3 regions of the Paeniglutamicibacter sp. GQ140 genome follow, and region 3 is predicted to be linked to each of the others. Evidence: riboswitches for the same ligand, from Rfam matches in the RefSeq annotation. Region 3 holds a riboswitch; each other region holds the start of a gene.

Region 1 (3,273 bases), on a different contig from region 3:
GCCACGTGCCCAGCAGGCCCACAAAGATGAACAGCGAGGCCAGGTGGACCGTGGCCGCGCCGCAAATGGCGGCGACCGAGGCCAGCTCGCCCTTGCGGGTGCCGGGCTTCACCCCGATGGTCGACTGGGCAATCATGGCCGCCGGCAGCAGCTTGTTGGAGATGTTGCCGATCATGAACGCCTGGTACATGGAGGAGGCGCCAAGGATCGGGAAGTAGGTCAACGGCTCGACAATCCAGATGACGCCGAAGACCGCGGCCAGGGCGGCGAAGGCCGTGATGATGCCGGAGAGTTCGATGTCGAGGCCGGCGAAGAAGACCAGGTAGGCAGGGGCGGCCAGGGAAAAGAACAGGCCAATGATCATGGTGATCCGGCCCCAGCGGGAAGTGGTCTTGTCAAAGGCGCCGAGCGCCTGGTGGATTTCTGTTGCATTGCTCATGATGTGCTCCTGGAAATCTTGGCGGCGGCTAGAGGCGGGTGGCGGCGTAGGTGATGGCCAAGGCCAGGATGATGGCAATGCCCAGCGCCCATTCCTTGATCCACGGCTTGTTGACCCGTTTGGCGACCACCATCAGGATGGTCATGATCGCGGCCGAGGAGACGAAGGCAACCACATGGAGCCACGACTTGGGCAGTTCGCCGATGCCCAGCACCATGAATGCGGCAACCATGGCAGCACCCGGGACGACCAGCATGATGGCCGGGTTGACCTTGCGCAACGCGGAATCGCCGCGCTTGAGCAACGGGGTGAGGATGAGGGTGGCGATCATCCACATGGCACCGCCGAGGCTCATGGCGGCCAAGGCCAGGCCGAAGACCGCCTGCGTGTATGTCGGGCCGCCGAGTTCCGCGCCCGCGGTTTTGGCGGCAATGGCGGCGGCGGCGGTTTCATAGGACACCGAACCGATCAGTCCGATGCGCACCAAGACAGCGGGGGTGCCGAAAATCGTCAGCAGTGCGACGGCGACAAGGACCACGGCAAGCGAGGGACCCAAAGCGGAAATGGCTCCGGCGCGGAAGCTTGTCTTCAGCTCGGCCTGGGACATCCCGATGTGAGGTGCGGCGACCCTGGCTGCCTTCATGTAGATGACGGACTGGACGATGATGACCAGGAATACACCGATGGCGCACGCCCAGAGGACCGGCGAATTGGCGAGGGCGAGGATGTCCGTGGAGTTGCTGTCCGCAACGGCGGGCAATATGGCAGGTATTTGCATGGGGGAGTTCTACCGTTCATCGAAGGGTTCAGTGCGGTGGGAGCGGGCCTCTGTTGTTGCCAGGTGCCACCGTGCCCGCTCTGTCCTGAACCTGAAAGTGAAACCGGTGCCCCATGGCACCGGCGTGCTTCGTCGGTGAACCACCTGTCCCGGCGGCTGCTCTCCAGAGTTTCCTCACGCGGCTGTTCTTGGTACCTGAGAGATTGCGGGTGCTTGCCCCTTCGGTGCCCGAGTGGTGTCCGGGACTCTCCAGCCGCGCGTGATCGGAAGACTATTCAGTTGTCGGCGGCTACTTGTCCGCTGGAAGCCAACAATACTTGACGTGGGTCACAGCGGCACTCTTTATTTCAGCCGACCGAACGGTCATGAATTTCTTTTTCCGATCCGGCAAGGAATGGCCTAGGGAGCGAGGGTGATTCCAGGTCGAAGTGAGGCTTTACAGCCACTTGGTTATTGTCTGTATTCCCATCCCTCCGTGCCAGTGGATAGCCTTGGGAAAACGGCAGGACTGCGCCCTTGGACCGAGCTGTTGGGCAGCGGGTGCCCGCTCCCGCTGCTGCCGCCCATCATCACGCCACACAGGAGTCCCGGAGGTTTCATCCATGTCAGCAAACAAGGACACCGTCAGGAAGTACATCGACGGATTCAACAAGTCGGACCACGCCCAGATCCTTTCCTGCCTTACCGAGGACATCGAATGGACGGTCTTCGGCCACTTTCGGCTCAGCGGCAAGGAAGCCTACAACGAGACGATCGAAAGCCCGGACTTCACTGGACCGCCGGTGCTGGACATCGTGCGCCTGGTCGAGGAAGACGACGTGGTGATGGCCGAACTGTCCGGCGAGGCACGCCGCGCCGACGGCGAGACCATGCGCATGAGCATGGCAGAGGTCTTCGTGATGCGCGATGCGTTGATCACCGAACGCCGTGCCTTCGTCATCGAGCTGACCGAGAACGACTACAAATAGGTGACGACGATTGACCTGCGCCTCGCGTAACGGGCCGCCGCTGCGCATCTGGGATAGGTTCTTAGGAGGGAAGCGGCACCCTTGATCGGGTTGCCCGGCGAGCAACGGGGACGGACAACTGGATGAGACTGCGTGAATACGTCGGTGCGGCACTGGACATCGTTTCGGGTGCACTGACTCCATTCATCGCCGACCACCTTGCCCGACAGAACCAAACCGCCGGCTGGACCGGTCTGCTGGACCGGCTCGAGAATGCACTGGGTGCCGAACAGCCCAGCATCCCCGCGGCATTGCCCGCGCAGTTGGGCAGGCTGATGACACCTCCCGGAGCAGCGGGGCACGTGATCACACTTTCGGCCGGGCAAGGGCAGCTGGCCGCCGGGCTGCGCGAAGTGGCCAACGACTGGGAATTGGGTGCCGGCTTTAATGCCGCTGCCGTCCAGCGGAGCCTGGCGACCTGTGCCCAATTCCTCCGGGCCCTGGACCTGGAACATCCGGCACGGCGCGTGGACGAGCTGGCCCTGGCCGCCGCGGATCACCTCGATGACCCGGAGGCCATGGAGGAACCCGCCTTCGATGCGGCGCCGGCGGGGAACGGTGGACGCGTCCGGATCGACATCGCGCACGGTCCTTCCATTAACTACGCCTCGGCCCACACCCATGCCCGCATCCTTGAACGCGTAGTACTCGAGAACCCCGGCCGGGAACCACGGTCGATACTGGTGACGGCCGTGGTGATGGCAGGCAACCTTCCGGTCTCCGCGGTGGCCGAGAGCCGCCTGGAATTGCCGCCCGGCGTCACGACCCTGCACGACCTGGATGTCGTGCTGGACCCGGCGGCCTTCGCCTCGATCGATACCCGCCGCCCGGGCAGGCTCATTGTCAGGGTGGCCGAGAACGGAAAACTTGTCGCCGAGGATTCGGGCGCGATCGAGCTGCTTCCGGCCGGTTACTGGCCGGGTGCGGGCACCCAGGCCAATGCCGAGCTTTTGGCCGCGTTCGTGCAGCCGCAGGATCCGCTGCTCACCGGAATTCTCGCCGAGGCCGGGGACCTGTTCCGTGCGCGCACCGGGGACGACTCGCTGGAC
Region 2 (3,273 bases), on a different contig from region 3:
CGTAAAGCAGCGCCACGCCGGCGAGCAGGAACATGCAGGAGAACAGCAGCGCGTTGCGTGGGACCTTGGTGCGGGAGAGCTTCGCGAAACCCTTGGGGGCGTCGCCTTCCTCGGCCAGCCCGTGCATCATGCGGGAGGTCGAGTAGATCCCTGAATTCGCGCTGGAGGTCGCGGAGGTGAGCACCACGAAGTTGATCACGCCTGCCGCACCGGCCAGGCCGGCCATGGCGAACATGCCCACGAAGGGGGATTCCGCGGCGCTGAACAGCTTCCACGGCTGCACCGCCATGAGGATGACCAGGGCACCGACGTAGAAGAAGAGGATGCGGACCGGGATGGAGTTGATCGCCTTGGGCAGGGTCTTCTCCGGGTCCTTGGTCTCGGCGGCGGTGGTGCCCACCAGCTCGATGCCGACGAATGCGAACACGGCGATCTGGAAGCCGGCGACGAAGCCCATGAAGCCGGTCGGGAACATCCCGCCGTCGCTCCAGAGGTTCGCGAAGGAGGCGGTGGCGCCGTTGTTTTCGAATCCGGTGATGATCATGACCAGGCCGACGACGATCAGTGCGCCGATGGCGACGATCTTGACCAGGGCGAACCAGAACTCGGTTTCGCCGAAGTTCTTAACGCTCGGCAAGTTGAGCGCCACGAGCAGCAGGATGCAGGCCACGGCGGGGATCCACAGCGGCAGGTCCTTCCACCAGAACGCCACATAGTGGGAGATCGCCACGACGTCGGCGATGCCGGTGACCACCCAGCAGAACCAGTAGGTCCAGCCGGTGAAGAATGCGGCCCACGGGCCCAGGATGTCCCCGGCGAAGTCGGAGAAGTTCTTTTAGTTGGTGTTGCTCAGCAGCAATTCGCCCATCGCGCGCATCACGAAGAAAAGCATGAAGCCGATGATCATGTACACGAAGATGACAGACGGCCCGGCCACCGCAATGGTCTTTCCGGAGCCCATGAACAGGCCGGTGCCGATGGCCCCGCCGATCGCGATCAGTTGGATGTGGCGGTTGGAGAGCCCACGTTCGAGGTGGGGCGCGGAACTGTTCTTGCTCATGCTGTTGCCTTCCAGATTGGTGCCGGTGCTTCGGTGGCGTGCCATTGACGACTCCCTAACGGATGTCGCCGACGGTGGCGAGGCCCTGGAGTGGGGCCTTCACGGTGTTCTCCGAGGCAACCATTCCCAAGCCGGCGCACTTACAGGAGGGCCATTCGGCGCGGCGCACGGCAAGCCGGTGATTCCGCTGCGCGGATTCACGGGACAGGCCGGCGGGCGCGCCGAAGGGCGACCGGGCAGTGGCGTGGGTGGTTGGCGTCATGGAGGAACTCCCGAATCGAGCGCGGCACAGGCCGCACTGTTCTTGGATCCTCCCCAATCTGTTGACGTACCTGAGAGTTTCCATCCCGGCCCGCAAGGGGTCGGGACTTGCTCCTTCGGTGAGCACGAACGTAACCGTGCTTCTTTCCAGATTCGCCTCTTCGTGGCGGTACGGGTGCCTGAGAGTTTCCTGGGGAGGAATTGCTCCTACGGCGCCCGTCCATGGTGTGAACGGGACTCTCCCGCCACGCGTCAACGGCGATGTTTGTGATTGCAGTCATAACTTACGTCGCACGCGCGTGTGGTGCAACTCACAAGACTTTTGTGTCGCGGCGTCCCGAAAAAATGTCGCGCACCCCTAAAAGGGGCACGCCCGGCGGTCGGGTGGCATCCGCGGGGCGCCAGTGGCGGCCGATCAGCTGTTGGAGTACAAAACCTGCAGCGCCGCATGCAGGCCGTTGCGGCGCCCCACCGGGCCTGGCTTCGCCTGGCGCAATGGCTCGGCTTCGTCCAGCGCGTCCCAGAATCCCTCGGTGGGCATGGATGGCGGCGGGACAATGAACCAGCAGTGGGCCAGCGGATCAGCGGGGCCGGGGATCCCCGCATCGGACAGGCACGCGGCGATCTGCCTGGAGTTCTCGCCGGATTCCGCTTGAATCGCCGGCCCCGCCTCGCGCGGAAGGCGGTAGACGGCGTCGGGCACGCCGAGTTCCAGGATGCCGGCGACGGCGAGGAATCCGAAGCCGCTGCGGGGCACCTCGACGGCACCGGGTGGCGGATCGGCCACGGGAACCGATTCCCAGTCAACGCCGTTCATGCTTCCTCCTCGATCGCATGGCCGGCACTCGCGCCGGCCCGCGCGGCCAGCCTAACCGACGCGAGACGGCCGCGATAGGCCAAGGGCGCGGACCGGCGCCGTTTAACGCAGCGGACGACCGTGCCGGGTCACAGCGGCTGGCGCCGCACCAGGCGCGTTCCGGTCTTGACCAGCATCAGGACCAGCAACAGGATTCCCACGTAACCGTTGACCACGTAGACGATGTTGACCATTTGGGAAAAGGGCAAGACGAGGCCGATCACGGTGCCGATGACGGCCAGGGCGATGGTCAGGTACTTGAAGCGCGGCGTCTTGTCGGCGAAGAAACGCGAGGAGACTGTCCACAGCAGTGGCACCGCTGTCGTGTAGATGCCCGCAAGGATCATCACGGAGATCCCTGCGGCAAGCACCGGACTTACGTCGCTGGCCAGCACCAGCATCGGGATCTCGGTCCCGCCAACCTCGGCGATGTTGGCGAGGAGGCCGAGCCCGACGACGATGCAGGCAACCGAGAAGGCGATCGATCCCGCCAGCGCCCCGGAGGACGCTTCCCTGCGGCTGCGGGCGGTCTTGCCGAGCGCGGTCAGGAAGGCAGCGAGCCACAGCATGCAGAAACCGACGTAGGACAGGCCCGCCATGAACCAGTTCGTGGAGGCCTGCGTCAGCTCCATCCCGGCCAGCAGGGCATTGCCCTCGGCGACCCCGCCCGGGTTGCGGAGGATCCCCAACAGCCCCAGTGCGATCGCGACCACGACGATCAGCGGGCCGATCTTGCCGATGACATCGACCAGCGACTTGAGCCCGAACCAGACGCTGATGCCGACGACCACCGCCAGTCCGATGCCGCCGGCGTAGCGCGAGAGCCCATAGTGCTCCTCGAAGACGGCGCCGGCTCCGGCGACCATCACCGTGAAGCTCAGGAAGACGAACAGGATGGAGAAGAAGTCGAAGAACGTCCCCAGGTGCTTGCCGCAGTAGTAGTGGAAGATCATCGAGGGCCGCTCGAATTTCTTCGCCTGTCCGACCACGAAGAATTCGACGGCCACATACGTCATGAGCACCAGGACCAACAGCCCGGTGCCAAAGACCCCCCAGTAACCGTAGGACGTGAAGTACTGCAGGATCTCCTGGCCGG
Region 3 (3,273 bases):
TCCGACGCTGCCTTGTCGGCGGGGGAGTCGAACCATCGATCTTGGATCCTGTCCATCGGTGACTGCAGGGGTTAATCTGATCTGAATATCCATGGGACCCCCGGTAGGGCTCCGGATGCGGGAAGGCATGGCGTCATGAGGGAGTCGGGTTCGACAATCCTTGCCCATCGGGACAGGTTGCCTCGGGGCCTGGCCTTCGGGGCAATTGCCGCGGTGCTGATTGCCGCGGCCGGCTGGAGCGGATACCGCCTGCTGGATCCCGTGGCTGAGCATGGGGTGGGAAACGGGGTTTGCCACAGCACCGGCATTCCTGACGCCTCCCTGGGCGTCTACACCACGCCATATATCGTCGTGAAGCCTGGGTGGTCCTTGGACGTGAGATCGGTCAGGCTCGTCGACCCGGTGAACTATGAGCTGGTCGGTGCAGGCGTGCAGGGTGCGACCCGCGGCATCGGCGCGCTGGGGTATCCCGTCGTCGACGACGGCTCACTCGAGGCCGCGGCCTGGTTCGAGCGCGTCGAGCTGCCCGCTCGTCTCGGGAGCGGCCCCGACGAGGCGGTGGTCCTGGCGCTGGTGCCGGTGGACCCGGGAAGCGAATCCTCGGTGCGGGCGATGCGCGTTGAATACCGCAATCGCTGGGGGCTGCCCTATCGGGTTGACGTGGGGCCGCGCTTCGAGGCCATGCCTGATTGCAGTTCCTGGCTCGGCGAAGAGGACTGAATGGACGGGCGCGGGGTGCAAGTTCGACCCTCCGGGACGGCCCGTGACGCGAAAAAGACGGCTTCGCCTGCCCCGGGCGGGTCTGTGTTGTCTGCCTCACGCATCGCCGGTAGGATGGGAGACGTGCCTCGCAGGGGGCACAGCCACTGACATGCGGCGGGAGAGTCCCGTTCAACGTAAGTTGGTCGGGCGCCGTAGGAGCAATTCCTCCCCGGGAAACTCTCAGGCCCCCGTACCGCCGCGAAGAGGCAACTCTGGAAAGTAGCAACAACGCCGTTCGGCGGTGCTGCTCACCGAAGGTGCAAGCGTTCCCCGCCCTCCAAAGGGGCGGTGCGTCGCGGAAACTCTCAGGTCAAAGCAACAGGGTCGGGGAGGAACTTGCAGCTCGTTCGGTGTGTCTACACGCCGATGACCCAATGGAGTTCCCCATGACCGTGACCCCGTCCGCTGAGTTCGTCGCCCGCCATATTGGCCCCCAGGGCAGCGACATTGACACCATGCTTGCCCAGCTTGGCTATTCCTCCCTCGACGAACTCGTCGATACGGCCGTTCCGGCCGACATCCGCCAGTCCGAACCGCTGGAGCTTCCCGCTGCGCGCACCGAAGCCGAGGTCCTGGCGGACCTGCGCGTGCTGGCGAACAAGAACGTGATGAAGACCCAGATGATTGGCCAGGGTTTCTCCGACACCTACACGCCGCCGGTGATCCTGCGCAACGTGCTCGAGGACCCGGCCTGGTACACCGCGTACACGCCGTACCAGCCCGAGATCTCCCAGGGCCGCCTCGAGGCGCTGCTGAACTTCCAGACCATGGTCATGGACCTGACCGCACTGCCGATCGCCAACGCCTCCATGCTTGACGAGGCCTCCGCCGTCGCCGAGGCCGTGCTGCTGATGCGCCGAGCCAACAAGGCCAAGGCCACCGCGAAGACCGTGCTCGATGCCAACCTCTTCCCGCAGACCGTGGCCGTGGTCCAGGGTCGCGCCGACGCGCTGGGCTTCGAGGTCGAGATCGTGGACCTGACCGCTGGCCTGCCCGATGGCGACATCTCCGGCATCGTGCTGCAGCAGCCGGGCAACAACGGCGCCGTCATCGACCACTCCGGCATCATTGCAGCCGCCAAGGAACGCGGCGCGATGGTCACCGTCGCCGCCGACATCCTGGCGCTGACCATGATCGCCGCCCCGGGCGACCAGGGCGCGGACATCGCCGTGGGCAACACCCAGCGCTTTGGCGTCCCGCTGTTCTTCGGCGGCCCGCACGCGGCCTACATGGCAGTGCGCAGCGGCCTGGAGCGTTCGCTGCCCGGCCGCCTGGTCGGCGTGTCCAAGGACAACGCCGGGACCCCGGCCTACCGCCTGGCACTGCAGACCCGCGAGCAGCACATCCGCCGCGAGAAGGCCACCTCCAACATCTGCACCGCCCAGGCGCTGCTGGCCATCACCGCCTCGATGTACGCCGTCTACCACGGACCGGCGGGCCTCAAGCGCATCGCCCAGCGTGCCCACAACCACGCCCGCGCCATCGCCACGGCGCTCTCCGGCTCCGGACTGGGCCTTGCCGCCGAGTCGTTCTTCGACACCGTCCAGGTGACCGTCGAGAACGCCGACGCCGTCATCTCCAAGGCCGAGGACGCGGGCATCAACCTGCGCCGCGTCAACTCCACCACCGTGGGCATCTCCACCGATGAGACCACCACCGCCGCCCACGTGGCAGCCATCGCCGGTGTCTTCGGCATCGAGGGCGAGTCCTTCGCCGCCGAGGGCTTCGAGCTGCCTGCCGCCGTGCAGCGCACCAGCGACTACCTGACGCACCCGATCTTCAACACCATCAAGTCCGAGACCCAGATGCTGCGCTACCTGCGCCGCCTCTCGGACCGCGACCTGGCCCTGGACCGCACCATGATCCCGCTGGGCTCGTGCACCATGAAGCTGAACTCCACCGCCGAGATGGAATCCATCTCCTGGCCGGAATTCGCCTCCATCCACCCGTTCGCCCCGGAACACCAGACCGAGGGCTGGCGCGAACTGATCACCGACCTCGAGGGCCGGCTGACCACCATCACGGGCTACGCTGGCGTCTCCATCCAGCCCAACGCCGGTTCGCAGGGCGAATACGCGGGCCTGCTCGCGATCAGCGCCTACCACCGCTCCAACGGCGAGGACGCGCGCACCGTCTGCCTGATCCCGGCCTCGGCGCACGGCACCAATGCCGCCTCCGCCGTGCTTGCAGGCATGAAGGTCGTCGTGGTCAAGACCGCCGCCGACGGATCCATCGACGCGGCCGACCTTGATGCCAAGATCGAGGCCAACAAGGACACCCTTGCCGCCATCATGATCACCTACCCGTCCACGCACGGCGTCTACGACGCCGACGTGCGCGAGGTCTGCGACAAGGTCCACGCGGCCGGCGGCCAGGTCTACATCGACGGCGCCAACATGAACGCCCTGGTGGGCCTGGCCCAGCCGGGCCAGTTCGGCGGCGACGTCTCGCACCTGAACCTGCACAAGACCTTCTGCATCCCGCACGGCGGCGGCGGACCGGGCGTGGGCC

Evidence for each region. Region 3 has a riboswitch for glycine ahead of gcvP (aminomethyl-transferring glycine dehydrogenase). Riboswitches for the same ligand answer to the same signal wherever they lie in the genome.
Region 1: another riboswitch for glycine. It lies ahead of AC6CHY_RS01975 (DUF5058 family protein); the one in region 3 lies ahead of gcvP (aminomethyl-transferring glycine dehydrogenase).
Region 2: another riboswitch for glycine. It lies ahead of AC6CHY_RS10615 (hypothetical protein); the one in region 3 lies ahead of gcvP (aminomethyl-transferring glycine dehydrogenase).

The regions. Positions count from the first base shown of each region.
Region 1 covers NZ_JCAXDW010000001.1:427,654-430,926, reverse strand. Annotated here, with positions in the region: gene AC6CHY_RS01980 (hypothetical protein) at 1-439, opposite strand, end outside; gene AC6CHY_RS01975 (DUF5058 family protein) at 468-1,217, opposite strand; glycine riboswitch at 1,390-1,480, opposite strand; gene AC6CHY_RS01970 (nuclear transport factor 2 family protein) at 1,820-2,185, shown strand; gene AC6CHY_RS01965 (hypothetical protein) at 2,308-3,273, shown strand, end outside.
Region 2 covers NZ_JCAXDW010000006.1:135,695-138,967, reverse strand. Annotated here, with positions in the region: partial or broken gene cycA (D-serine/D-alanine/glycine transporter) at 1-1,060, opposite strand, end outside; gene AC6CHY_RS10615 (hypothetical protein) at 1,116-1,322, opposite strand; glycine riboswitch at 1,479-1,576, opposite strand; gene AC6CHY_RS10610 (DUF5956 family protein) at 1,737-2,138, opposite strand; gene AC6CHY_RS10605 (YkvI family membrane protein) at 2,267-3,273, opposite strand, start outside.
Region 3 covers NZ_JCAXDW010000011.1:68,686-71,958, forward strand. Annotated here, with positions in the region: gene AC6CHY_RS15075 (hypothetical protein) at 136-720, shown strand; glycine riboswitch at 868-968, shown strand; gene gcvP (aminomethyl-transferring glycine dehydrogenase) at 1,149-3,273, shown strand, end outside.